Regions from separate parts of the Actinospineispora eucalypti genome, predicted to be linked through region 2. Evidence: riboswitches for the same ligand, from Rfam matches in the RefSeq annotation. Region 2 holds a riboswitch; the other holds the start of a gene.
The links. Region 2 has a riboswitch for S-adenosylmethionine ahead of thrC (threonine synthase). Riboswitches for the same ligand answer to the same signal wherever they lie in the genome.
Positions count from the first base shown of each region.

Region 1: it holds a riboswitch for S-adenosylmethionine, as region 2 does, so the genes downstream of both, ABEB12_RS02565 (aminotransferase class V-fold PLP-dependent enzyme) here and thrC (threonine synthase) in region 2, are expected to answer to the same signal.

Region 1 covers NZ_BAABJP010000001.1:531,488-543,331, reverse strand. Annotated here, with positions in the region: gene ABEB12_RS02610 (FAD-dependent monooxygenase) at 1-738, opposite strand, end outside; gene ABEB12_RS02605 (TetR family transcriptional regulator) at 810-1,400, shown strand; gene ppgK (polyphosphate--glucose phosphotransferase) at 1,404-2,150, opposite strand; gene ABEB12_RS02595 (VOC family protein) at 2,190-2,489, shown strand; gene ABEB12_RS02590 (ADP-ribosylglycohydrolase family protein) at 2,489-3,385, shown strand; gene glgA (glycogen synthase) at 3,437-4,603, opposite strand; gene pgm (phosphoglucomutase (alpha-D-glucose-1,6-bisphosphate-dependent)) at 4,600-6,204, opposite strand; gene ABEB12_RS02575 (substrate-binding domain-containing protein) at 6,232-7,812, opposite strand; gene ABEB12_RS02570 (FAD-dependent oxidoreductase) at 7,986-9,368, shown strand; gene ABEB12_RS02565 (aminotransferase class V-fold PLP-dependent enzyme) at 9,342-10,718, opposite strand; SAM riboswitch class IV at 10,761-10,876, opposite strand; gene ABEB12_RS02560 (ROK family glucokinase) at 11,037-11,844, opposite strand, start outside.
Region 2 covers NZ_BAABJP010000007.1:599,154-610,997, forward strand. Annotated here, with positions in the region: gene octT (diglucosylglycerate octanoyltransferase) at 1-114, shown strand, start outside; gene ABEB12_RS10450 (DegV family protein) at 116-982, shown strand; gene ABEB12_RS10455 (helix-hairpin-helix domain-containing protein) at 1,592-2,254, shown strand; gene ABEB12_RS10460 (ComEC/Rec2 family competence protein) at 2,251-4,707, shown strand; gene thrC (threonine synthase) at 4,770-6,035, opposite strand; SAM riboswitch class I at 6,045-6,200, opposite strand; gene holA (DNA polymerase III subunit delta) at 6,385-7,362, shown strand; gene ABEB12_RS10475 (isochorismatase family protein) at 7,448-8,047, shown strand; gene ABEB12_RS10480 (type 1 glutamine amidotransferase family protein) at 8,055-8,240, shown strand; gene ABEB12_RS10485 (hypothetical protein) at 8,246-8,386, shown strand; gene rpsT (30S ribosomal protein S20) at 8,529-8,789, opposite strand; gene ABEB12_RS10495 (WhiB family transcriptional regulator) at 8,995-9,420, shown strand; gene cynS (cyanase) at 9,374-9,838, opposite strand; gene ABEB12_RS10505 (TetR family transcriptional regulator) at 9,954-10,589, opposite strand; gene ABEB12_RS10510 (rhodanese-like domain-containing protein) at 10,628-10,966, shown strand; gene lepA (translation elongation factor 4) at 11,045-11,844, shown strand, end outside.

The DNA of each region.
Region 1 (11,844 bases), on a different contig from region 2:
GTCGTCGACGATCCGCTGGCAGTTCGCCAGGCTCGGCTCGTCCGGCTGCCCGGGCGGCAGCGGCGCCTGGAACTGGAAGGTGTCCGTGGCGGGCAACGGGCAGAGCGCCACGCCCCGGAAGTTCTCGCCCAGCCAGATGTGCCAGTGGTCGCGGTCCAGCCCCTCCAGCTCCACGTCCCCGACCAGCATCCGCACGCTCTCCGTGGTCTCGCCGAGGAAGGGCACGCCGAGCAGCCGGCGCACCGTACTGGACCCGCCGTCACAGCCGATCGCGTAGTCGGCGCGGGCCTCGGTGCCGTCGGCGAACCGGGCCACCACGCCGGCCTGGTCCTGCTCCAGCTCCGTGACGCCCCGGCCCCACTCCACCTCCACGCCGTGCGAAGCCAGCCGCTCGCGCAGCACCTGCTCCGTCCGCCACTGCGGAATGATCAACGAGCGGCCGTAGGGGCTGTCCGGGCCGGGCTCGGCCCCCTCGTTGAGGTCCACCAGCTGGAAACTGCCGTCCGGGTGGTAATGCCGCGCGAGCAGCCGCGACCGACCGGTGGCGATCAGGCGGCCGCTCACCCCGAGGTTGTCGAGTATCTCCAGCGTTCGGGGCTGCATGCCCTTGCCCCGAGATCCGGCGAACGGCGCCTCGGCGGCGTCCACCACGCGCACGTGTATACCCCAGCTGGACAACACGCATGCAGCCGTCAGGCCGGTCGGCCCGGCCCCGATCACCAACACCTGTCCGCTCATGGAACCCAGCATAGCGCGCGTATGAGACCCAGTCTCAATATCATCTCAGTCTCAGATGCTAGCCTCTACCCATGGCCGGACTGCGCGAGCGGAAGAAGGCCCGCACCCGCGCCGACCTGCAGCGGCACGCGCTGCGGCTGTTCCGCGAGCAGGGCTACGCGGAAACCACGGTGGACCAGATCGCCGCCGCCGCCGAGGTCTCGAGGGCGACGTTCTTCCGGTACTTCCCGAGCAAGGAAGAGGTCGTCTTCTACGACGACGTGGACCCGCTGATGGAACGCGCGTTCGCCGCCCAGCCGTCCGGCACGCCGCTGCTGGTCGCCATGCGGGCGGCGCTGCGCGAGGCGTTCGAGTCGCTCACCCCGGAGAAGCGCGAGCTGGAAGAGCTGCGCATGGAACTGGGCCGCACGGTGCCCGAGCTGCGCAATGCGCGACAGGCCCAGTTCGGCGTGGTGGAGATATCCCGGGGGCTGGCCGAACGGCTCGGCCGGTCACCGGAGGAACTGGACGTCCGCCTGTTCGCCGGGCTCATCTGCGGCGCCCGGCTGGCCGCCCAGGCGATCGCCGACCACCCGCCCGGCAGCTCCTACATCGAGGCCATGGACGCCGTGCTCGGCCGGCTCGCCGAGGGCGTCCCGCTGGCCGACGAGCCACTGCCCTGAGGGTCAGTCCCGCTCGGCGGCGAGCACGGCGGCGCCGACGATGCCGGCGCTGTTGCGCAGCTTCGCGGGCACGATCTCGGTGCGCGTCCGCACCAGCGGCAACCAGCGGTCGGCCTTCTTGCTGACCCCGCCGCCGAGCACGATCAGGTCCGGCCAGAACAGGTCCTCCACGTGGCGGAAGTACCTGGTCAGCCGCTCCGCCCAGGCCTCCCAGGAGAGCTCTTCCCGCTCCCGGGCGGAGTCGGCCGCGCGCGACTCGGCGTCGTGCCCGTCCAGCTCCAGGTGGCCGAGCTCGGTGTTCGGCACCAGCTTGCCGTGCACCACCAGCGCGGAGCCGATACCGGTGCCGATCGTGCACACCAGCACCACGCCCCTGTGCTTGTGCGCCGCGCCGAACCGGACCTCGGCCACGCCGGCCGCATCGGCGTCGTTGACCAACAGCGCGCGCCGTCCGGTGACCCGCTCGAGCAGCTTGTGACCGTCGGCGCCGATCCAGGCGTCGTCCACGTTGGCGGCCGTGCGCACGATGCCGTGCTGGATCACGGCGGGGAAGGTGCAGCCGAACTCGCCGTCCCACTTGAAGTGGTCCAGCACCTCGCGAACCACCTCGGCGACCGCCTCCGGGGTGGACGGCTGGGGGGTCGGCACCCGGAACCGTTCCTCGGCCAACTCGCCTTTGTGCAGATCGACGGGCGCACCCTTGATGCCGCTCCCGCCGATGTCCACGCCGAACCCGAGGTGCTTGCTCATTCCCCCATTCTCCGGGGCCCGCCTGGGTACCGTGCACGGGTGGTGCGCACTCGGCTGCTGGTTCTGTATACACAGCGCATTACGGAGTGCCGGGAGTTCTACACCCGGCTCGGCCTCACGTTCGTGCGCGAACAGCACGGGATCGGACCGGAGCACTACGCGGCCACCCTCGCGGACGGCCTGGTGCTCGAGCTCTACCCGGGTACGCCGGAGCGGGCCACCGGCGCGCTGCGGCTGGGCTTCGAGCTCGAACCGGGCGGCCCGGCCGAGGGAACCGGGCTGGCCGAGGGAGTGCACCGCGATCCGGACGGGCGAGCGGTGGAGGTGCGGGTTCACTGATGTTGGTCGAACTGGCGATCGGGGACGCCTACGGCGCGGGTTTCGAGTTCGCCGCCAGCGAGGAGGTCGAGGAACACAACACGCTGCACGGGTACCGCCAGCATCCCCGGCACCGGGGGATCAGGCCGGGCATGTACACCGACGACACGCAGCTGACCCTCGCGGTCGCCGAGCTGTTGCTGGACGGCGACCCGTGGACCCCGGAGAACCTGGCCGACCGGCTCGTCGACGCCTACCACCGGGACCCGCGCGACGGCTACGCCAAGGGGTTCCGCGCGCTGCTGGACGCCAACCGCACCGGTGCGGAGCTGCGTGCCGCGATCGCCCCGGCCAGCGACCGCAGCGGCGCGGCCATGCGCGCCGGACCGATCGGCCTGCTCCCGGACGTCGACGAGGTGCTGCGACTCGCCGAGATCCAGGCCAGGGTCACCCACGACACGCCGGCCGGTATCGAGTCGGCGCGGGCCGCCGCGCTGGCGGTGCACTACTGCCACCACCGCATCGGCCCCACCGAGCGGGTCGCGCACTGGATCACCGAGCGGCTGGACGGCGCCGAGGACTGGTCCGTCCCCTGGCAGGGCAAGGTCGACGCGCTCGGCGTGATGTGTGTGCGCGCGGCGTTGACCGCGCTCAGCGGTAAGCGCCGGCTAACCGATCTACTCTCTGTATGCATCGGATATACAGGCGATGTGGACACGGTGGCCACCATCGCGCTGGCCGCCGGCTCGCGGGCCGCCGACGTCGAGCAGGACCTACCCGCGCACCTCTACGACACCCTGGAGAACGGCCCGTTCGGCCGCGACTACCTGGCCGACCTCGACGCCCGGCTGCTCGACCGCTGGCCAGGGCCGACCCCGTGCGCTGAAGTGACTGAACCAACCTGCCGAAGTGACTGAACCAACCTGCTGAAGTGACTGAATCGGCCTGCTGGGGTGACTGAATCGGGGTTAGAGGTCTTCGTAGACGGCTAGGGTGTGGTCGGCTATGGCGTTCCAGCCGTATTCGGCGACCACGCGGTCGCGGCCGGCCTGGCCCATCTCGCGGGCCCGCGCCGGGTTGTCCAGCAGCTCGTTCACCCGCTCGGCGAACGCCGCCTCGAACTCGCGGGGGTGCGCCTCCGAGTAGGGCACCAGCAGCCCGGTGACGCCGTTGCGCACGACGTCCGGGATGCCGCCGACGTCGCTGGCCACCACCGCCGTCTCGCAGGCCATCGCCTCCAGGTTCACGATGCCCTGCGGCTCGTAGACCGAGGGGCAGGCGAACACCGTCGAGCCGGACAGCAGCTGGATCACCTCGTCGCGCGGCAGCATGTGCTGGATCCAGTGCACGCCGTCGCGGCTGGCGCGCAGGTCGTCCACCAGGGAGCGGAACTCCAGGCCCAGCTCGTGCGTGTCCGGCTCACCGGCGCAGAGCACCAGCTGCGCCTCGGGACGGAACGCGGCGGCCGCGCGAACCAGGTGCGGAACGCCCTTCTGCCTGGTCACCCGGCCGACGAACAACACGGTCGGCCGGTCGGGGTCCAGGCCGTGCTTGACCCACGCGTCCCGCGCGTCGGTGTACGCGTAGAGCGTCGAGTCGATCCCGTTGGGCACGATGTGTACCCGGCCCGGGTCGATCGCCGGGTATACATTGAGTATGTCCGAGCGCATGCCGTGGCTGACCGCGATGATCGCGTCGGCGGCCTCGATCGCGGTGCGTTCGGCCCACCGGGACACCCGGTAGCCGCCGCCCAGCTGCTCCTCCTTCCACGGCCGCAGCGGCTCCAGCGAGTGCGTGGTGACCACGTGCGGGATGTCGTAGAGGAGTTTGGCCAGGTGACCGGCCATGTTGGCGTACCAGGTGTGGCTGTGCACCACGTCCCGGTCGGCCACCGCCGCCGCCATGGACAGGTCGATGCCGAGGGTGGCCAGCGCCGGGTTGGCCCCGGCCAGGTCGGCCGCCGGGGTGTGCCCGGTGGCCAGCACTCCACCGTCCGGGCCGGTCCGCCGCTCGCCCCAGCAGTGCACGGCCAGGTCCACCCGGGAACGCAGCTCACGGGCCAGGAAGTCCACGTGCACGCCGGCGCCGCCGTACACGTTGGGCGGGTACTCGCGGGTCAACAGGCCGACCTTCACGCCAGCGCTCCGGCCACCACGTCCTGGGCCTCGGCCTGGATCCGGGCCAGGTGGTCAGGACCGAGGAAGCTCTCCGCGTACACCTTGTATACATCCTCGGTACCGGACGGGCGGGCGGCGAACCAGCCGGAGGCGGTGGTCACCTTCAGCCCGCCCAGCGGGGCGCCGTTGCCGGGCGCCTCGGTGAGCTTCCCGGTGATCGGCTCCCCGGCCAGCTCGGTCGCGGTCACGTCCCCGCCGGACAGCTTGGCCAGCCGGGCCTTGGCCTCCCGGGTGGTGGCCACGTCGGTTCGGGCATAGGCCGGCTCTCCGAACTTCGCGGTCAGCTCGGCGTAGCGCTGGGACGGGGTCAGGCCGGTGACCGCGGTGATCTCCGAGGCCAGCAGGGCCAGGATGATGCCGTCCTTGTCGGTGGTCCACACCGAGCCGTCCCGGCGCAGGAACGACGCGCCCGCGCTCTCCTCGCCGCCGAACCCGATCGCCCCGCTCAGCAGACCCGGCACGAACCACTTGAACCCGACCGGCACCTCCACCAGCCGCCGGCCCAGCTCCCGCGCCACGTTGTCGATCATCGACGAGCTGACCGCCGTCTTGCCCACGCCGGCGTCGGCCGACCAGCCGTCCCGGTGCCGGTAGAGGTAGTCGATGGCCACGGCGAGGAAGTGGTTCGGGTTCATCAGGCCGGCGTCGGCGGTGACGATGCCGTGCCGGTCCGAGTCGGCGTCGTTGCCGGTGGAGATCTGGAACTCGGCGCGGCGCCGCACCAGTGAGGCCATCGCGTACGGCGAAGAACAGTCCATCCGGATCTTGCCGTCCCAGTCCAGCGTCATGAACGCGAATCGGGGGTCGGTCGCCGGGTTGACCACGGTCAGGTCCAGGCCCAGCCGGTCCGCGATGGCTCCCCAGTAGGCGACCGATGCGCCGCCCATCGGGTCGGCGCCGATGCGGATCCCCACATCCCGCACGGCGTCCAGGTCCAGCACCGCGGGCAGCGCGGCCACGTAGTCGCCGAGGAAGTCGTAGTTCTCGGTGGCCGCCCGCTCGAACGGGGTGCGCCGCACACCGGCCAGCCCGGCCCGGAGCAGCTCGTTGGCCCGGTCGGCGATCCACCCGGTGGCGTCGGTGTCGGCGGGGCCACCGCTGGGTGGGTTGTACTTGAAGCCGCCGTCCGGCGGCGGGTTGTGCGAAGGGGTGACCACCACGCCGTCGGACCCGGGGTGCCGCAGGATCGCCAGCGATACGGCGGGGGTGGGCGTGAACCCGCCCTCCACCAACACCCGCACGCCGTTGGCCGCGAACACCTCGACGGCGGTGCGCCAGGCCGGCTCGGACAGCGCGTGGGGGTCCCGGCCGAGGAACAGCGGGCCGGTGGTGCCCTGCCCGGCGCGGTACTCGCAGATGGCCTGGCTGGTGGCCGCGATGTGGTCGTCGTTGAACGTTCCGGCCAGCGACGAACCCCGGTGGCCGGAGGTGCCGAACGCCACCCGCTGGACCGGGTTCTCCGGGTCCGGATGGATGTCGTGATAGGCGGCGAGCAGGGCTTCGAGATCGATCAAGTCTTCGGCTTGGGCGGGAGTCCCCGCGCGCGGGTGCACAGCCATGCGCACACCCTAGTAGGCGTTATCGCGCTAGGGCGTCGTCGACGCGGAGGGCCGGCAGAGCACCGGGTTGCCCAGCTCGGCACACGGGCGGTGGCCGTGCGCACGCACCACGTCCTTGCCCACCTGGTTGGTCAGATAGCGCAGGAAGCTGGCCGCCAGAGAGTCGGCCTTCGGCTCGCCGTAGGTGTAGGCGTACTCGGTCTGCCAGTAGGGGTAGGCCGAGTGCAGGGCGCCTTCCAGGGTGGCCGCGTGCCCGTCGATGCGCACCGGCAGCACGTCCGTCCGCCCGGCGGCGATGCCGAGCTCGCTGTAACCGACCGCTCCCGGCACCTGGGCCACCGCGTCGAGCACGTCCTCGGTGGAAGCCCGGGAACAACGGACCACCCCGGCCGGTGCGCCGGCGCCCGCCTCCCGGCAGTCGTTCGAGTTGTCGCCGGGCACCCACTTGCCATTCAGCACCTGCTGTTCGAGAGTTCGCCGGGTGCCCGAATCGGAATGGCGGTTGACCAGGCGCACCGGCACATCCCGTCCACCAACGTCACGCCAATTCGCAATTTGCCCGCTGAAGAGTCGCCTTATTTCGTCGAGACTCAGGTCCTGCACACCGGCTTCCTTGTTCACCACCAGGGTGAAGAGAGAGAAAGCGACCGGGCGCGGCAACAACTGGGGAAAGCGGTCCGGCTTCTCCCCGTCGGAGAAGGTCAGTGCCGACGGCCCCTCCGGGCCGGCGGTCCGCCCCCGCTGCTCCAGCGTGATGAGACCCTCCAGGCTGCCCTTGGCGTCGATGGTGAAGTCGGAACCCGGGCAGCTGGCCGCGTAGAGCCGGCCGGCCTCTTGCAGCACCGGCACGAACGCGGTGGAGCCGACCAGCGCGAGCTTGCCCCGCGCGCAGTCCAACGGCGCGCTCGCCGGCTCCAGGAACAACGAGTAGACCAGCTGGCCGGCGCTCACCAGCATAAGGAAGGCGATGAGGGCGGCCATCGGTTTGGACAGACCGGTGGTGTGGCTCTTGGTCAACATGATGTCCCCGGTGCCGGCGCCACCGGTGATCGCGCCGATGACCCGGGGTTTCTTCTGCTCGTCGTCGACCTCGTCGACCCGCTCCAGCAGGGCCAGCACCTTGTAGTGCCCCCGCCGGTTCAACGTGACCTTCGGCAGGTCGATGATCCCGGTCGTGCGCCGCTGGTCGCCCTCCACGATCTCCCTCGGCTGGAGGCCGGAGTCCGCTCCGAAGCTGTCCCGCAGCGACTCCGTGCTGAACTCGGTGATCGCCATGCCGACCACGCGGCGACCCGGGAAGTGCACGTGCAGGCCGACCTTGTGCTCCTCGGGCACCGCATAGTCGCCGGGCCTGATGCTGCTTATGCCGCTGTTCTCGATGCGCAGCAGGGCGAACGACGGATCGTCCAGTCCTCGTCCGTTCTCCAGCTTGAGCTTCGCGAAAGCATCCGCCTCGGCGGATTGGGTCAGATCCCGGGCGGAGGTATCCATCTGCACCCGATAGCCCAGGCGTTTGCGCCCGGCCACACCGAATTCCCAGACGAACGCGATGATCGGAACCACGAGTCCGACGATCGACAGAATCGTGCCCCAGGGGATTTCGTCCACCGTGTGCAAGTTATGGCATCAACCCGATCATCGTGGGCGAGTTCACCAGATGTTTGCTTTTCCCGCCGGCCGCTACACTTGCCGGCACAACACCAAAAATGGTCAGCGCCGTGGCGGTAGGTGGGTGCGCTGGCCGGGTCCGTCGTGCACGGACCCGGACCAGGGAGACCGCCATGCCAGATCCTTCGAATTCCCCTGACGTCATCGTCGTCGGCGCCGGGCTCGCCGGCCTGATGGCCGCGCGCGGCCTGCGCCGGCACGGCCATTCCGTCCTGCTGTTGGAGGCCCGGAACCGGGTCGGCGGGCGGGTGCACGCCACCGAGCCGGCCGCCGGTTGCCGGGTCGAGCTGGGTGGCCAGTTCCTCGGCCCGGGGCAGGACCGCGCGTACGCGCTCGCGGCGGAGCTGGGGCTGCGCGTGGTGCGCACCCGCACCCAGGGCAGCCACCTGATGGAAACCGCCGCCGGGCGGGTGCGGCGCTGGCGGGGCATGATCCCCCGGCTGGGACCGGCCGCCACGCTCGACGTGGCGTTCGCGCTCCACCGGTTCGAGCGGCTGGCCGCCACCGTGCACCCGGACGAGCCGTGGAACACCCCGCGCGCGGACCGGCTGGACGGGCTGACCCTGGCCGGCTGGATCGACCGCGTCACCCGGACCGCGGGCGGGCGGCGGATGTTCCGGCTGGCCGCGTCGGCGGTGTGGGCCGCCGAGCCGGAGGAGCTGTCCCTGCTGCACGCGCTGTTCTACGCCCGCGCCGCTGGCGGCCTGCGCGCGGTGATCTCCACCGAGGGCGGCGCACAGCAGGACTACCTGGCCGAGGGCGCCCACCAGCTGGCGCGGCGGGTGGCCGCGGACCTGGGCGAGCTGGTGCGGCTCGCCGAACCGGTCGACTCGCTCAGCCGAACCGACCAGGGCGTACGGGTGACCAGCCGGACCGGCCGGTGCTGGGACGCCCGGTACGCGGTGGTGGCCGTCCCGCCGACGCTGGCCGCGCGCATCCACTACAACCCGCCGCTGCCCGCCGACCGGGACGCCCTTCTCCAACGCCTCCCGATGGGCACCGTGGTGAAGACGGTAGCGGTGTACCCGACGCCGTTCTGGCGGGTGGCGGGGCTCTCCGGGCAGGCGCTGAGCCTGGCCGGGCCGATCGCGGCGGTCGCGGACAGCTCGCCGCCGGACGGCCCGCCCGGCGTGCTGGTCGGCTTCGTGGAGGGACCCGCCGCGCGCACCCATCTGGCCCGGCCCGAAGCGGAGCGCCGGTCGGCCGCGCTGGACGGCCTGGCCCGGCTGTTCGGGCCGGAGGCCCGGCAACCGCTGCACTACCTGGAGCAGGACTGGAGCGGCGAGCCGTTCAGCCGGGGCGGGTACTCCGCGCTGTTCCCGCCCGGGGCGTGGACCCAGCTCGGCCCCGCGCTGCGCCGCCCGACCGGCCGCATCCACTGGACCGGCACGGAGACCGCCACCCGCTGGTACGGCTACATCGACGGCGCCATCCGCTCCGGCGAACAGACCGCCGACACCCTCGCCGGGCTACTCGCCGCAGGGGCGGGGGGCTAGCGGCGCGACACCGACCGCGAAGGGGTCCAGGTCGCGGGGGTCGGGGGTGGGGGTCCAGCGGCCGTCGGCCTGCGCGTAGGTCCAGCGGGCGCCGGAGGTGACCAGTGCGCGCACCGCTTCGACCAGCCGGTCCACGTCCTCGGCGGTGGTGCCCAGGCCGATGCTGGCCCGCAGCGCCGAGTCCTCCCCGCCGCTCCACGCGCCGCCGCCACCGCACAGCCGGCGCAGCAGCGGGTGGGCGCAGAACTTGCCGTCCCGCACGCCGATGCCGTGCTCGGCGGAGAGGTACGCGGCGACGTACCCGGCCGGGTAGTTGTCCAGCACGAAGCTGAGCACCGCGATCCGGTCCTCGCTCTCCGGCCAGATGCGCAGCGTGCGCAGCCCGGGAACGCTCGAAAGGCCTTCCTCCAGCCGGGCCAGCAGCGCGCGCTCGTGCTCCCGGGCCGGGCCGTCCTCGCCGAGCACCGGGGCCAGCTCGCGGCAGGCCCGCGCCAGCGCCACCGCGCCGAGCAGGTTCGGTGTGCCGCCCTCGTGCCGGTGCGGGGCGGGCGCCCACACCTCGGAGCGGGGCCCGACGGTGCGCACCGCACCGCCGCCCGGCAGGTGCGGGGGCGCCAGGTCCAGCCAGTCGCGCCGGCCGACCAGCACGCCCGCGCCGTAGGGCGCGTACAGCTTGTGGCCGGAGAGCGCGAGGTAGTCCACGCCGGTCTCGGCCAGCGACACCCGCCGGTGCGGGGCCAGCTGGGCGGCGTCCAGCACCACCCGCGCGCCGGCGGCGTGGGCCAGCTCGACCACCCGGCGCAGTGGCAGCACCTCGCCCGTGACGTTGGACGCACCGGTCACCGCGAGCAGCGCGATGGGCTCCACGGCCAGTGCGGTGGCCAGGTCGGTGAGCGTCTTCTCCACGGTGTCGGCGGCGCGCAGCGTGCGGTGTCCGCGACAGCGCCAGGGCAGCAGGTTGGCGTGGTGCTCGATGTCCAGCGAGAGCACCGTGCCCGGCACGGCCCGGGCCAGCAGGTTCAGCGCGTCGGTGGTGTTGCGGGTGAACACGACGGTGTCGTCGGGGCGCGCACCCAGGAACTCGCCGACGGTCTCCCGCGCGCGCTCGAGCAGCCCGGTGCACACCTGCGAGGCGTAGCCGGCGCCCCGGTGCACGCTGGCGTAGTACGGCAGCACCTCGGCGACATGCTCGGCGACCGAGGTGAGCGCCGGCGCGCTGGCCGCGTAGTCCAGGTTGGCGTAGCGGGCGGTGCCGCCCGTGACCAGCGGAACCGGCAGGTCGGCGCCCACCACGGACGGCAGTGCCGGGGTGTCGACGTGGGTACCGGGTCGGGACAGGGCGAGGGTCATCGTCGGGCCTCTCAGGTCAGGGACCCGAACCGGACGGCGTGGGGTCCGCGCTTGCCGGACGTGATCGCCACGCCGGCCAGGTCGTCACCCGGAGCACCCCATCGCGGTAGGAGGGTTGCCGGCCAGCGAGCCGGGGCTTAACGCTGGCGCTCTTGACCTACTGGTGAAGCTACGTGCCGCCCCCGCCCCCCGTCAACCGCCCCCATTCAGTGCTTTCAGCAGGCTGATTCAGTGCTTTCAGCAGGGTGATTCAGTGCTTTCAGGCGCCAGAAGTGACTGAATCAAGGTGCTGAAGGCACTGAATCAGGTTTGGAGGGGTTAGGGGTGGCGGGTTAGGTCGGCGGCGCCGACTATGCCGGCCTCGCCGCCCAGTTTGGCCAGTACCAACCGGGCGGTGGGGCGCTGGCCGCGCGCGGTGAGCCGTTCGTGGAAGGCCCGCTCGATCGGCTCGCGCAGCATCTCGCCGGCGGCCGCCACCCCGCCGCCGATGACGAACACCGCCGGGTCCAGGATCGCCGCCAGGTCGGCCACGCCGAACCCGATGGACCCGGCGACCACCCGGAACGCCTCCAGCGCGGCCGGGTCGCCCTCCCGGGCGGCCTGGGTCACCTCCGGGCCGGTGATCTTCTCCGGGTCCCCGTCGGCCAGCTCCAGCATGCGCAGGCTGAGCGAGGGGGAGATCCGGGCCATCTCGCGCGCCTCGCGGACCAGCGCGCGCCCGCTGCCGTACATCTCCCAGCAGCCCCGGTTGCCGCAGCCGCAGCGCAGCCCGCCCTCGATCACCACGTTCATGTGCCCGACCTCGGCCGCGACGCCGTACTCGCCGCGCAGCAACCGGCCCTCGATGATCACGCCGCCGCCCAGCCCGGTGCCGATGGTCAGCACCACCACGTTGCGTTCGCCGCGTGCCGCGCCGAACCGCATCTCCGCCCAGGCGGCACAGTTGGCGTCGTTCTCCACCACCACCGGCAGGCCCAACCGCTCGGACATCTCCGCGCCTAGCGGTTCGGCCCGCCACGGCAGGTTGGGGGTGAACCGCACCGTGGACCGGTCGGCCGCGACGAACCCGGGCGCCCCCATGCCCACGGCGTCCACCTCGTGCCGCGCGTGCAGCTTGCCGACCAGC
Region 2 (11,844 bases):
GGCGACCACATCATGGCCGGCGAGGGCAACCCGGACGGCATGCATTTCGGCTGGTGGGGCCACAAGCGGGTGGGCGAGGCACTGGCCGAGCTGCTCGCCCCGGAGCTGACCTGAGGTGGCGGTCGCGGTCGTCACCGACTCCACCGGATACCTGCCCCCGGACCTGGCCGCGCGGCACGGTATCGGAGTGGTGCCGATCCGGGTCACGCTGGGTGAACGCACGGTCCGGGACATGGTGGAGGTCGGGCCGGCCGAGCTGATCGCGGCGCTGGGCGACCAGGCCGTCGCGGTGGGCACGTCGAGGCCTTCGCCCGCCGAGTTCGCGGCGCTCTTCCGTGAGCTGCTGTCGGGCGGGGCGACCGAGGTGGTCTCGGTGCACCTGTCCCGGCTGCTGTCCGGGACCTGGGAGGCCGCCCGGATCGCCGCCGACGAGGTCGACTCCTCCCGGGTGCGGGTGGTCGACTCCCGCTCGGCCGGGATGGGCCTGGGGTTCGCCACGCTCGCCGCCGCTCGGGCGGCGGCCGCCGGGGGTGCCGGCGTGGTGGTGGAGGAGGCGGCCGCCGACGTGGCCGCGCGCAGCCGGGTGTTCTTCTGCGTGGACTCGCTGGAGTACCTGCGCCGGGGCGGCCGGATCGGCGCGGCGGCGGCCTGGTTGGGCAGCGCGCTCGCGGTGAAGCCGATGCTGCACGTGAGCGACGGGCTGATCGAGCCGCTGGAGAAGGTGCGCACGTTGACCCGGGCGGTGGCCCGGATGGTCGACCTGGCCGAGCAGGCCGCCGGCCGGCGGACCGGTGGGGAGAACGTGGAGCTGGCGGTGCACCACCTCGGCGCCCCGGAGCGGGCGGCCGAGTTGGCCGGCCGGTTGGCGGAGCGGTTGCCCGCAGCGTCGCCGTGCGTGATCTCCGAGGTCGGTGCCGCGCTGGGTGCGCACGCCGGCCCGGGTCTCCTGGGCGTGGTGGTTGTGCCTCCGGCATCCGACTGAACGCCCCCGGTTCGGGGCCGGGCGCCGCCCGATGAGGCTTGATCGCGGACCGGGCGCAGGGGGTTCCAGCCTGCCACAACCCACCGACAACCAAGCCCACGCGGAGGCCGGAAGCGCCTGGTTGTCCACATTGCTCCCAGCTGTCCACAGCGGCCCGGCGAAGATCGGCCGGCCCCGTCCCGGCCGCCTAGCGTCGGCCCGGTGCGGACCCTCGAGAACGACAACCTCCCGGCCCCCGAAGCCCCGCCACGCCCGGGCAGCGAACGCCTGACCGCCCTGCGCGCGGGCCGGCGTCCGGTTTCGCCTGACTCGGATCGGCGTCCGGTTTCGCCCGACTCGGATCGGCGTCCGGTTTCGCCCGACTCGGATCGGCGCCCGGTTTCGCCTGACTCGGATCGGCGCCCGAACCCGCCCGGTCGCGATCGGCGGCCCCCGGCCGGGCTGGGCGGGGACCGGCCTGGCCCGACCGGGTTCCCGCCCACCGCCGCCGCCCTGCCGCGCCGGCCGGACACGCCGCCGGGTCGCCCACCCGACGGGTCTCGGAAAGCCCCGCCCGACACGGCCCCGCTGCCGGTCCGCGGTGCCGCCCGGACTCGGCTGGTTGCCCGGGTGGCCGAGCGGTGGGTGCCGGCCGCATGGCGTGGCGCGCGGCTGGACCCGGGCCGCCCCGGCGCCCTGGCGCTGGCGGTGGTTGCCGGCTGTGCCGCGCTGCTCGCCGTCTTCGCCGTCTGGCGGGACCGCCCGGTGGCCGAGCCGGCACCGCCGCTGCCGGTGGTCGGTGCCGAGGTGTCGACCGCGCCGGCCGGTCCTGGTGGGCCACCGCCGTCGGTCGAGCCGGCCGCGCCGACGGTGGTCAGCGTGGCCGGCAAGGTCCGTCGGCCCGGCTTGGTGCGGCTGCCCGGGGGTGCCCGGGTCGCGGACGCGATCAGCCAGGTCGGCGGGCCGTTGCCCGGTGCCGACCTCACCGCGCTCAACCTGGCCCGCCGGGTGGTCGACGGCGAGCACATCGTGGTCGGTCTGCCCCAACCGCCGAGCGTGCCCCAGCCCGCCGGCTCGCCCGGTCCGGCCGCCGCCGGGGGCGGGAAGGTGGACCTGAACCAGGCGACGGTCGAGCAGCTCGACACTCTGCCCGGGGTCGGCCCGGTGACCGCGAAGCGCATCATCGAGTGGCGCACCGCGCACGGCCGGTTCAACTCGGTGGACCAGCTGCGGGAGATCGAAGGAATCGGCGAGCGGCGGTTCAGCCAGCTGCGCGGGTCGGTGACGGTGTGACCGGGCTGTCCTCGCCGGCGCGGCGGCGCGATGAGGAACCGCAGGCGGAGCGGCCCGACCTGCGCCTGGTACCCGCCGCCCTGCTGAGCTGGCTGGTGGTCATCCTCGGCCTGACCGGCGGGTGGATCCCGGCGGCGGTGTGCACCGCCGCCGCGGCCGTCCTGGCGGCGTTCGCCGCCCCGGCGGTGGGCTGGCCGGGGGCCGCGCCGCGCCGGCGTCGGCTTCGTTCCGGGCTGCCCGGTCGGTACGCCGCCGGCGCGCTCGCCTCGGCCGGTTGTGTGGCGGCGGTGGGCCTGGTGGTCACCCTGCACGCGATTTCGCTGGCCGGACACCCGCTGCGCCTGGCGGCCGGGCAGGGTAGCGCGGCCACCGTGCGGGTTGCGGTGAGTGGTGATCCGGCCCCCGTGCTGGGCGCTCCCGGGTACGGCGGGCTGGCGCGGGCCGCCGGGCAGGTGTCCGTCCGGGCCGACCTGCTGACGGCGAGCAGCGGAGGTCAGACCTGGGCGGGTGGTGGACGGGTGTTGCTGCTGGCGCCCCGGGAAGGCTGGGAACAGGTGCTGCCCGGCATGGAGGTCACCGCCTCCGGCCTGCTCGCCCCGGCGACCAGGCCGGACCTCACGGTCGCGGTCCTGCGGGTGCGCGGACCGCCCGCGGAGGTCACCGCCGCGCCTTGGTGGCAGCGCGCCGCCGACGTGCCGAGGGACGGCCTGCGCGGCGCCGCGACCGAGGTGCTGCCGGAGGACTCGGCGGCGTTGCTCCCGGCCCTGGCCATCGGCGACACCAGCCTGATGTCGGCGGCGCTGCGCGACGAGTTCCGCACCGCCGGGCTCACCCATCTTTCGGCGGTCAGCGGGGCGAACGTCGTGATCTTGGTTGGCGCGGTGTTCGGGCTGCTCACGCTGCTGCGGGCCGGGCCCCGAACCCGGGTCGCGGTGGCCCTGATCGCGCTGGTCGGCTTCGTGATCCTGGCCCGCCCGTCGCCGAGCGTGCTCCGCGCGGCCGTGATGGGTGGGGTCGGGTTGTTCGCGGTGCTGGCCGGGCGCCGCCGCCCGGTGGTACCCGCGCTGGCCGCCTCGGCGATCGTTCTGTTGCTGGTGGATCCCGCGCTGGGGACCGACCCCGGGTTCGCGCTGTCCGTGATGGCCACGGGCGCGCTGGCGTTGGTCGCCCCGCCGTGGGCGGCCTGGCTCCGAGCCCGCGGTGTCCCGCCGGGGGTGGCTGAGGCGTTGGCCGTGCCGGCGGCCGCGCACCTGGTCACCGCGCCACTGGTGGCCGGGATCTCTGGGCAGGTCAGCCTGGTCGCGGTGGCGGCCAACCTGCTGGTGGCGCCGGCGGTGGCGCCGATCACCGTGCTCGGGGCGCTGGCCGCCGTACTTTCCCCGATCAGCAGCGGCGTCGCCGAGGCGTGCGCCTGGCTGGCCGGTCCGGCGGTGGCGTGGCTGGTCGAGGTCGCGCACCTGGCCGCCGGAACGCCCGGTGCGGCGGTGGCATGGCCGCGAGGCGTCGGGGGCGCGTTCCTGCTGGGGGCGGTGCTGCTGCTCGGGGTCGTACTGGTGCGGCGTCGGCGGGTGCGGGTGGTGCTGGTGGCCGCGTGCCTCGGCGCGCTGCTGGTGTTGGTGCCCAGCCGGTTCGTCACCCCGGGGTGGCCGGTGGCCGGCTGGGCGATGGTGGCCTGTGACGTCGGACAGGGTGACGCGCTGGTGCTGGCCACCGGACTACCGGGGCGGGCGGTGCTGGTGGATGCCGGTACCGAGACGGCGGCCGTGGACGGCTGCCTCAGCCGTCTCGGTGTGCACGCGCTGTCCCTGGTCGTGATCAGCCACCTGCACGCCGACCACATGGGCGGGCTGGCCGCCGCGCTGCGCGGCCGGGCGGTCGGCGCGGTCGCCCTGGGGCCGGCCCGCCGGCCGGCCTGGGCGTTCGACCGGGTGCGCCGGGTGGCGGGGGAGCAGCGCGTCCCGGTACTGGAGCTGCGGGCCGGGCAACGGTTGCGCTGGCCGGCCCTGCTGCTCGAGGTGTTGGCGCCGAGCGGGACGGCCCAGCCGATCGACCCCGAGGACGGCACCGACGTGAACAACACCTCCGTGGTCATCCGGGCGCACACTCCCGGCGGCCGGATGCTGCTCACCGGGGACATCGAGCTGCTCGCCCAGGCGAACCTGATCAGCTCGGGGGCCGACTTGCGCGCCGAGGTGTTGAAGGTTCCGCACCACGGCTCCCGGTACACGTCGACGGCCTTCCTCGCCGCCGTCCGGCCCCGTCTGGCGCTGGTCAGCGTGGGCGCCGGCAACCGCTACGGCCACCCGAACGCCACGCTGCTGGCCAGCCTGCGCGCGGGCGGCGCCCTGGTCCGGCGAACCGACGAGTCCGGTGACGTCGCCGTGGTTGCCGCCCGGGACGGCCCGGTCGCGGTGTCCCGGGGCCACCCCCTGCCTGCGCCCCGGCGGGGCTGACCGGGCCGGCCCCTGCCACCGCCGCCTCGCCGCGGTTGACCGGGCCGGCTCCGCGCTCTGCGTCAGCCGCTCAGCGCGCGGCGGACCTCGGCGGTGGAGGTGGACACGGTCGCCGTCGGGCCGACGTGGCCGGCCACCGCGTCGAGGGTCTTCAACCCGTCGCCGGTGATCAGCAGCACGGTGTCAGCGTCCGGGTCCAGCTGGCCGGACTCGACCAGCTTGCGGGCGCACGCCACGGTGACGCCACCGGCGGTCTCGGCGAAGATGCCCTCGGTACGGGCGAGCAGCTGGATCGCGTCCACCACCTCGGCGTCCGACACGTCGGCCACCGCGCCGTTGGTGCGGCGCACGGTGTCCAGCACGTACGGGCCGTCGGCCGGGTTGCCGATGGCCAGCGAGCGGGCGATGGTGTCCGGCCGCACCGGGCGGACCACGTCGGTGCCCTCGGCGAACGCGGTGGCGACCGGCGAGCACCCGGTGGCCTGGGCGCCGAACACCCGGTACGGGGTCGGCTCCACCAGACCGAGCTTGCCCAGCTCGCCGAACGCCTTGTCCACCTTGGTCAGCTGCGAGCCGGAAGCCACCGGGATCACCACCTGTCCGGGCAGTCGCCAGCCCAGCTGCTCGGCCACCTCGTAGCCGAGCGTCTTGGAGCCCTCCGCGTAGTAGGGCCGGACGTTCACGTTCACGAACGCCCAGTCCTCCTCCTCGGCGGCCAGCTCGGTGGCCAGCCGGTTCACGTCGTCGTAGTTGCCGTCCACGGCGATCAGCGTGCCGCCGTACACCGCCGTCATCTGGATCTTGGCCTGCTCCAGCGACTTCGGGATCAGCACCACGGACCGCCAGCCGGCGCGCGCGGCGGCCGCCGCCACCGCGTTGGCCAGGTTGCCGGTGGACGGGCAGGCCAGCACCGTGAAGCCCAGCTCACGGGCGGCGGCCAGGGCCACCGCGACCACGCGGTCCTTGAACGAGTGGGTGGGGTTGCCGGTGTCGTCCTTCAGCCACAGCCGCTTGATGCCCAGCGCCTTGCCCAGCTTTTCCGCCCGCACTAGGCGGGTCAGCCCGGGCTCGGTGTTGGGGTGCTCGGTGACGTTGGTCGGCACCGGCAGCAGGGAGGCGTAGCGCCAGATCGACTTCGGTCCGGCCTCGATCCGCTCGCGGGTAACCCCGGCGAAATCGTAGGCCACCTCGAGCGGCCCGAAACACTCCGGACAGGCGAACTCGGCGGCGAGCGGGATCTGGTGGCCGCACTCCCGACAGGAGAGCGCCCGGGCCGGGCCGAGGTCCAGGGTCTTGGTCGGGGCGGCGGAAGTCACAGCAGAACTCATGGCGAGGTCTCCTCATCTGTCCCGCGTTCGCGGGTCGGAATTGGCACCGTGATCGTCGACGACCTCGCCCGGACGGACGTGCTGCGCGGCGGCACACGCGCAGATCGGCAGACGCCGGTTGCCGGGGCTTCGTAGGGCCGTTCCCTCTGCCCCTCTGGATGAGCCGTATTCGGTTGTCACGGTCCGCCATCGACGGCGGACCGCCGACCACGTTACGTCAACGTCGCCCGTTTCGCCCAGCCCGTTGGTTGATCTGCGAGCGGACTCACCCTTGAGGGCGTGTCTGAGGGATCCATCCGGGCGGCGTGACGGACCTGACAAGATGGCGGGGGAGAAAGGCGGTGCGCGGGTGAGCAAGGAACCAGCGGCAATCCGGCCGGTCCCGCTGCGGCTGATCGTCGGCGACGAGGAGTTGCTGGTCCAGCGGGCCGTGGAGGCGGCGCTGGCCACCGCGCGGGCCGCCGACCCCACCGCCGAGCTGCGCCGGGTGGCCGCCGCCTCGCTGACCAGGGCCGAGCTGGCCGAGATGGTCAGCCCGTCGCTGTTCGCCGAGGCCAGGGTGGTCGTGCTGGAGGCCGCTCAGGATGCCGGCAAGGAGGTCGCCTCGGCGATCACCGAGTACGTGGCCGACCCCGCCGACGGCGTGAGCCTGGTGGTCCTGCACGCCGGCGGGGCCAAGGGCAAGGCGCTGGCCGACGCGCTGCGCAAGGCCGGCGCGGAGGTCACCCAGTGCGCCCGGCTGACCAAGTACGACGAGCGGGTGGACTTCGTGCGGGCGGAGATCCGCCAGGCCGGCGGGAAGATCACCGCCGACGGCGTCCGGGTGTTCATCGATGCGGTGGGCAACGACCTGCGCGAGCTGGCCTCGGCCGCCGCGCAGCTGGTCGCGGACACCGACGGCGCGGTGGACGAGGCGGCCGTGCGCCGCTACCACCGTGGCCGGGCCGAGGTGACCGGGTTCGCGGTGGCGGAGAAGGCGATCACCGGCGACCGGGCCGGCGCGCTGGAGGCGTTGCGCTGGGCCCAGCTGCTCGGCGTGCCGTCCGTGCTGGTCGCGGACGCGCTGGCCGATGCGGTGCGCACGGTGGCGAAGGTCGGGGCCGCCGGCCGGGGTGACCCGTTCCGGATGGCCGGCCAGCTCGGCATGCCGCCCTGGAAGGTGCGCAAGGCCCAATCCCAGGCCCGGGGCTGGCGCCCCGCCGGCATCGCCACCGCAATGGCGGCGGTCGCCGAGGTGAACGCCGACGTCAAGGGCGTGGCCGCCGACGCCGACTACGCCCTCCAACGCGCCGTCCTCCGCATAGTCGCCGCCCACGGCCTCCGCTAACCGCTCGCCAGCGGTGACCGGATCGTTCCGGGATCGGGCCGGAACACGCCTGGCCGCACCCGCCTCAACGCGGTTGGCTGTGGCTATGACCAAAGCCTTGCTCGTGGTGGATGCGCAGGAGTCGTTCCGGCGGCGGGAGAGCTGGGCCGCGCTCTCCAATCCGGACATCGTCGCCAGGGTGAACGACCTGGTGACCTGGTCGCGCGCGGAGGGACATCTGGTGGTGTGGGTGCTACACGCGGAGCCGGGCACCGGAACGGTGTTCGACCCGGCCACAGGGTACGTGCGCCCCCTCGACGGCCTGGTCCCACGGGAGGCGGAGCCGGTGCTGACCAAGACCGCCCACAACGCTTTCACCACTACCAACCTGGGCAAACTGCTCACCGAGCGGGGCGTCACCGACGTCTGCGTCTCCGGTATCCGCACCGAGCAGTGCTGTGAGACGACCGCCCGGATCGCCTCCGACCTGGGCTACCGGGTCACCTTCGTGACCGATGCGACCGCAACCACCCCGCTGCCGCACTGGACCGCCCCGGATGACCGGAGCCTGGCCGAGGTGCTCGCCGACCCGGCGACGATGCGGGTGGAGGACATCGTGGCGCGCACCGAGTACGTCCTGGCCGGGCGGTTCGCCACCATCGCCAGCACCGCGCAGGTGACCGGGGCAGCCTCGCCGGTAGGCTGACCGGATCGTGCACCGCGTGGTCTTCCTGCTCGCCCCGGGCCTGCACCTGCTGGACCTCGCCGGCCCGGCGCAGGTGTTCTCCGAGCTGGCCGCCCTCGGCCGGCCGTACGCCATGCACTACGTGGCGGACCGGCCCGAGGTCGTCACCGCGAGCGCACGGTCACCAGGCTGTTCACCGAGGCCACCGGGCTGACCCCCTTGCGCTACCAGCAGACCCTGCGGATGGAACGGGCGGAGCAGCTGATCGGGCAGGGGGAGAGCGTCGAGCTGGCCGCCCGGGCGGTGGGCTTCCAGGACGCCCGGATGCCGCGCCGGCTCCGCTCTCGCGAACGCGCCTGAAGGCCACCAGCGGAAACAGCTCGGCGGCGCTGCCCCACGGGAGTGGACAGCGCCGCCGATTGGCACCGCGGGAAAGTCTCTTCGACTGGTTAGTCGCCAGCCGGTGGACGGGTGTTACACCCGGTGCGAAAAGGAACTACCGCTACAGCGAGTTGACCCGCTGCGCCATGGCGGCCTTCTTGTTCGCCGCCTGGTTGCGGTGGATGACGCCCTTGCTCGCGGCCTTGTCCAAGGCGCGGCTGGCGAAGCGCTGACGCTCCACGATCTGCTCGTTGTCCCCGGCCTCCACGGCCTCGCGGAAGCGGCGGATCGCCGTCCGGACCGCGGAGCGCACCGACTTGTTGCGCAGGCGACGCTTCTCGTTGGTCTTGACCCGCTTGATCTGGGACTTGATGTTGGCCACGCGACTGCCTCTGGTCCTTCTGTTCGTCGTTGTCCGCCGCGCGCCGCGTGGGCGCGGGTGTTTCACAAGCGCCCGGCGGGAGAGAGGGTCACGCAGGGCAATCGGTTTACCAGGGTAACAGTGCGCCAGGGCCTCAGGGTCCCCGGGGCGAATCTGGGTGTTCCCCCTGATGCCCGGCGGCGCCGCGCTGAGCACGATCGAATGCATGAGGGGATCACTCGCCAGCCACACCAGTAACGCCAGCCAGACCAGCCAGAGCGACCGCACCCCATGCTCCCAGGCCGACCCCGAGCTCTGGTTCGCCGAGCGGCCCGCCGACCTCAACGTCGCCAAGGCGCTCTGCTCCGCCTGCCCGCTCAAGGCCAGCTGCCTGGCCGGCGCGCTGGAGCGCGCCGAGCCGTGGGGCGTCTGGGGCGGGGAGATCCTGCAGGACGGCGTGGTGCTGGCCTACAAGCGCGGACGGGGACGGCCCAGCAACGCCGACCGCAAGCTCGGCCTGGTCACCAGGGTCGCCCCCGACTTCACCCAGAGGACCAGGCCCGCGGTGCTCGCCGCCGTCGGCCAGGCCGCCGGACCGGCCGAGGTCACCACACCCGGTACGGCAGGAACTTTCCATTCAAGGTCAGCTTGACCCGGTCCCCCTTGGGGTCGGGCACCCGCTCCAGGGCCAGCTCGAAGTCGATCGCGCTCATGATCCCGTCGCCGAACTCCTCCCGGATCAGCTCGCTGATCGCGGTGCCGTAGACCTGGATGGCCTCCTGCAGCCGGTAGACGATCGGCTCGCTGGTGTCCACCGCCCCGGCGCCCCGCAGCGGGGGCAGCAGCAGGGCCTCGGCGACGGCCTCGTCCAGGTCCAGCAGCGCGCGCACGGTCTTGACCTGCTCCTCGGTCAGTGGCTGCTGGCCGAGCAGGGCCGAGGTGGTCCACTCGGTGGACCGCTCGAGGCGTTCGGCGATGGCCGCCCAGGTCAGGCCGAGCCGGCGCTTCGCGGCCAGCACGGCGGTCGCGGCGTCCCGGCGGTTGAGGTTGGGCAGCGGGGTGAAGGTCATGACCTGATCGTCCCCGGGGTGTTCCCGGGGTGGCAAGCAGCTCTGCGTGAACATGATGTTGCACGAGCGACTAGCGCGTGGGCCGGGCCCGCAGGGGCAGCACCCGTTCCCGCGCTCACCCGCCGACCACCAGCTCGGCATGCCGCCCCAGCCCGGCGCACAGGACGGCCCGGGACGTCCCGGCGGACAGCTGGGCCAGCAGGTGCTCGGCGGCCAGCGGCGCGAGCAGGGCGTGCGCCAGCACCGAGGCAAGCGCCGGCGGGTGACCCGCCTCGGTGAGCAGCACCCGCAGGTGGGTGTGCCAGAACCCGAAGGCACCCAGGCGGTACCGGGCGCCGGGGCTGGCCGTTTCGGACATCCGCACCAGTTCCGGGGCGGCCAGCACGTAGTCCAGGTAGGCCCGGGTGAAAGCGGCGGCGCGCTCGGCCGGCGGGGCGCCGGGGCCGAGCGGTGGCGGTCCGTCCAGCATGGCCCGCTGCAGCTCGCGCTCCCGCTGGTCCAGCAGCGCGGCGGCCAGTCCGGACTTGTCGCCGAACCGGCGGAAAACGGTGCCCTTGCCCACGCCCGCCTCGGCGGCGACCGCGTCCAGGCTCACCCCGTCCACGCCGTGTTCGGCGAACAACCGCTCGGCCGCGTCCAGGATGCGCCGCCGGTTGCGGGCCGCGTCGGCGCGCTCGGGCCGGGCCGGAACGCGGCCGAGCTCCACCGGCGTTGACGAACCGGACCGCGGTCCGATAACTTCGAGAGGCATATTCGGACCATAGTCCGCATAACTGGGAGGAACCACTCATGACCGCCTTGATCACCCGGGAAGAGCTGCGTGCCGCCGTCGATGCCGGCACGGTAACCGTTGTCGACGCCCTGCCGGAGTCGTACTACGAGCAGGCCCACCTGCCCGGCGCGGTGAACCTGGTCGCCGACGAGGTCGACGCGCGGGCCGGCGGGCTGCTGCCGGACCGGGCCGCCGCGATCGTCACCTACTGCTCCAACGTGGCCTGCCAGAACAGCGAGCAGGTGGCGGCCAAGCTGGCCGCCCTCGGGTACACGAACGTCCGCAAGTACCGCGAGGGCATCCAGGACTGGGCCGAGGCGGGGCTGCCCGTCGAGTCGGGGGCGCCGGTGCGCTGACCCTGGGCCGCTCCGGCGCGGGGACCGCTCCCGCGGACGTGCGACGATATTGGGGAACCCACTTAGCGAAGGACCCGAGTGACCACGTTCGCCGACCGTACGTTCACCGCGCCGGAGCGGATCCGCAACTTCTGCATCATCGCGCACATCGACCACGGGAAGTCCACCCTGGCCGACCGCATGCTGCAGCTCACCGGCGTGCTCGACGAGCGCAGCTACCGCGCCCAGTACCTGGACCGCATGGACATCGAGCGCGAGCGCGGCATCACCATCAAGGCCCAGAACGTGCGCCTGCCCTGGCAGGTCGGGGGCGAGGACCACGTCCTGCACCTGATCGACACCCCGGGCCACGTGGACTTCACCTACGAGGTGTCCCGCGCGCTGGAGGCCTGCGAGGGCGCGATCCTGCTGGTGGACGCCGCGCAGGGGATCGAGGCGCAGACGCTGGCCAACCTCTACCTGGCGCTGGAGAAGGACCTCACCATCATCCCGGTGCTGAACAAGATCGACCTGCCGGCGGCCGACCCGGACCGCTACGCCGCCGAGCTGGCGCACATCGTCGGGTGTGAGCCGAGCGACGTCATGCGGGTCAGCGCGAAGACCGGGACGGGCGTGCGGGAGCTGCTCGACGAGGTGGTGCGGCTGGTGCCCCCGCCGGTCGGCGAGTCGGACGCGCCGCCCCGGGCGATGATCTTCGATTCGGTCTACGACACCTACCGGGGCGTGGTCACCTACATCCGGGTGGTGGACGGCAAGATCACGCCGAGGCAGCGGATCAAGATGATGTCCACCGGCGCCACCCACGAGCTGCTCGAGGTGGGCATCGTCTCACCGGAGCCCAAGCCGTCCGAGGGCCTCGGGGTCGGCGAGGTGGGTTA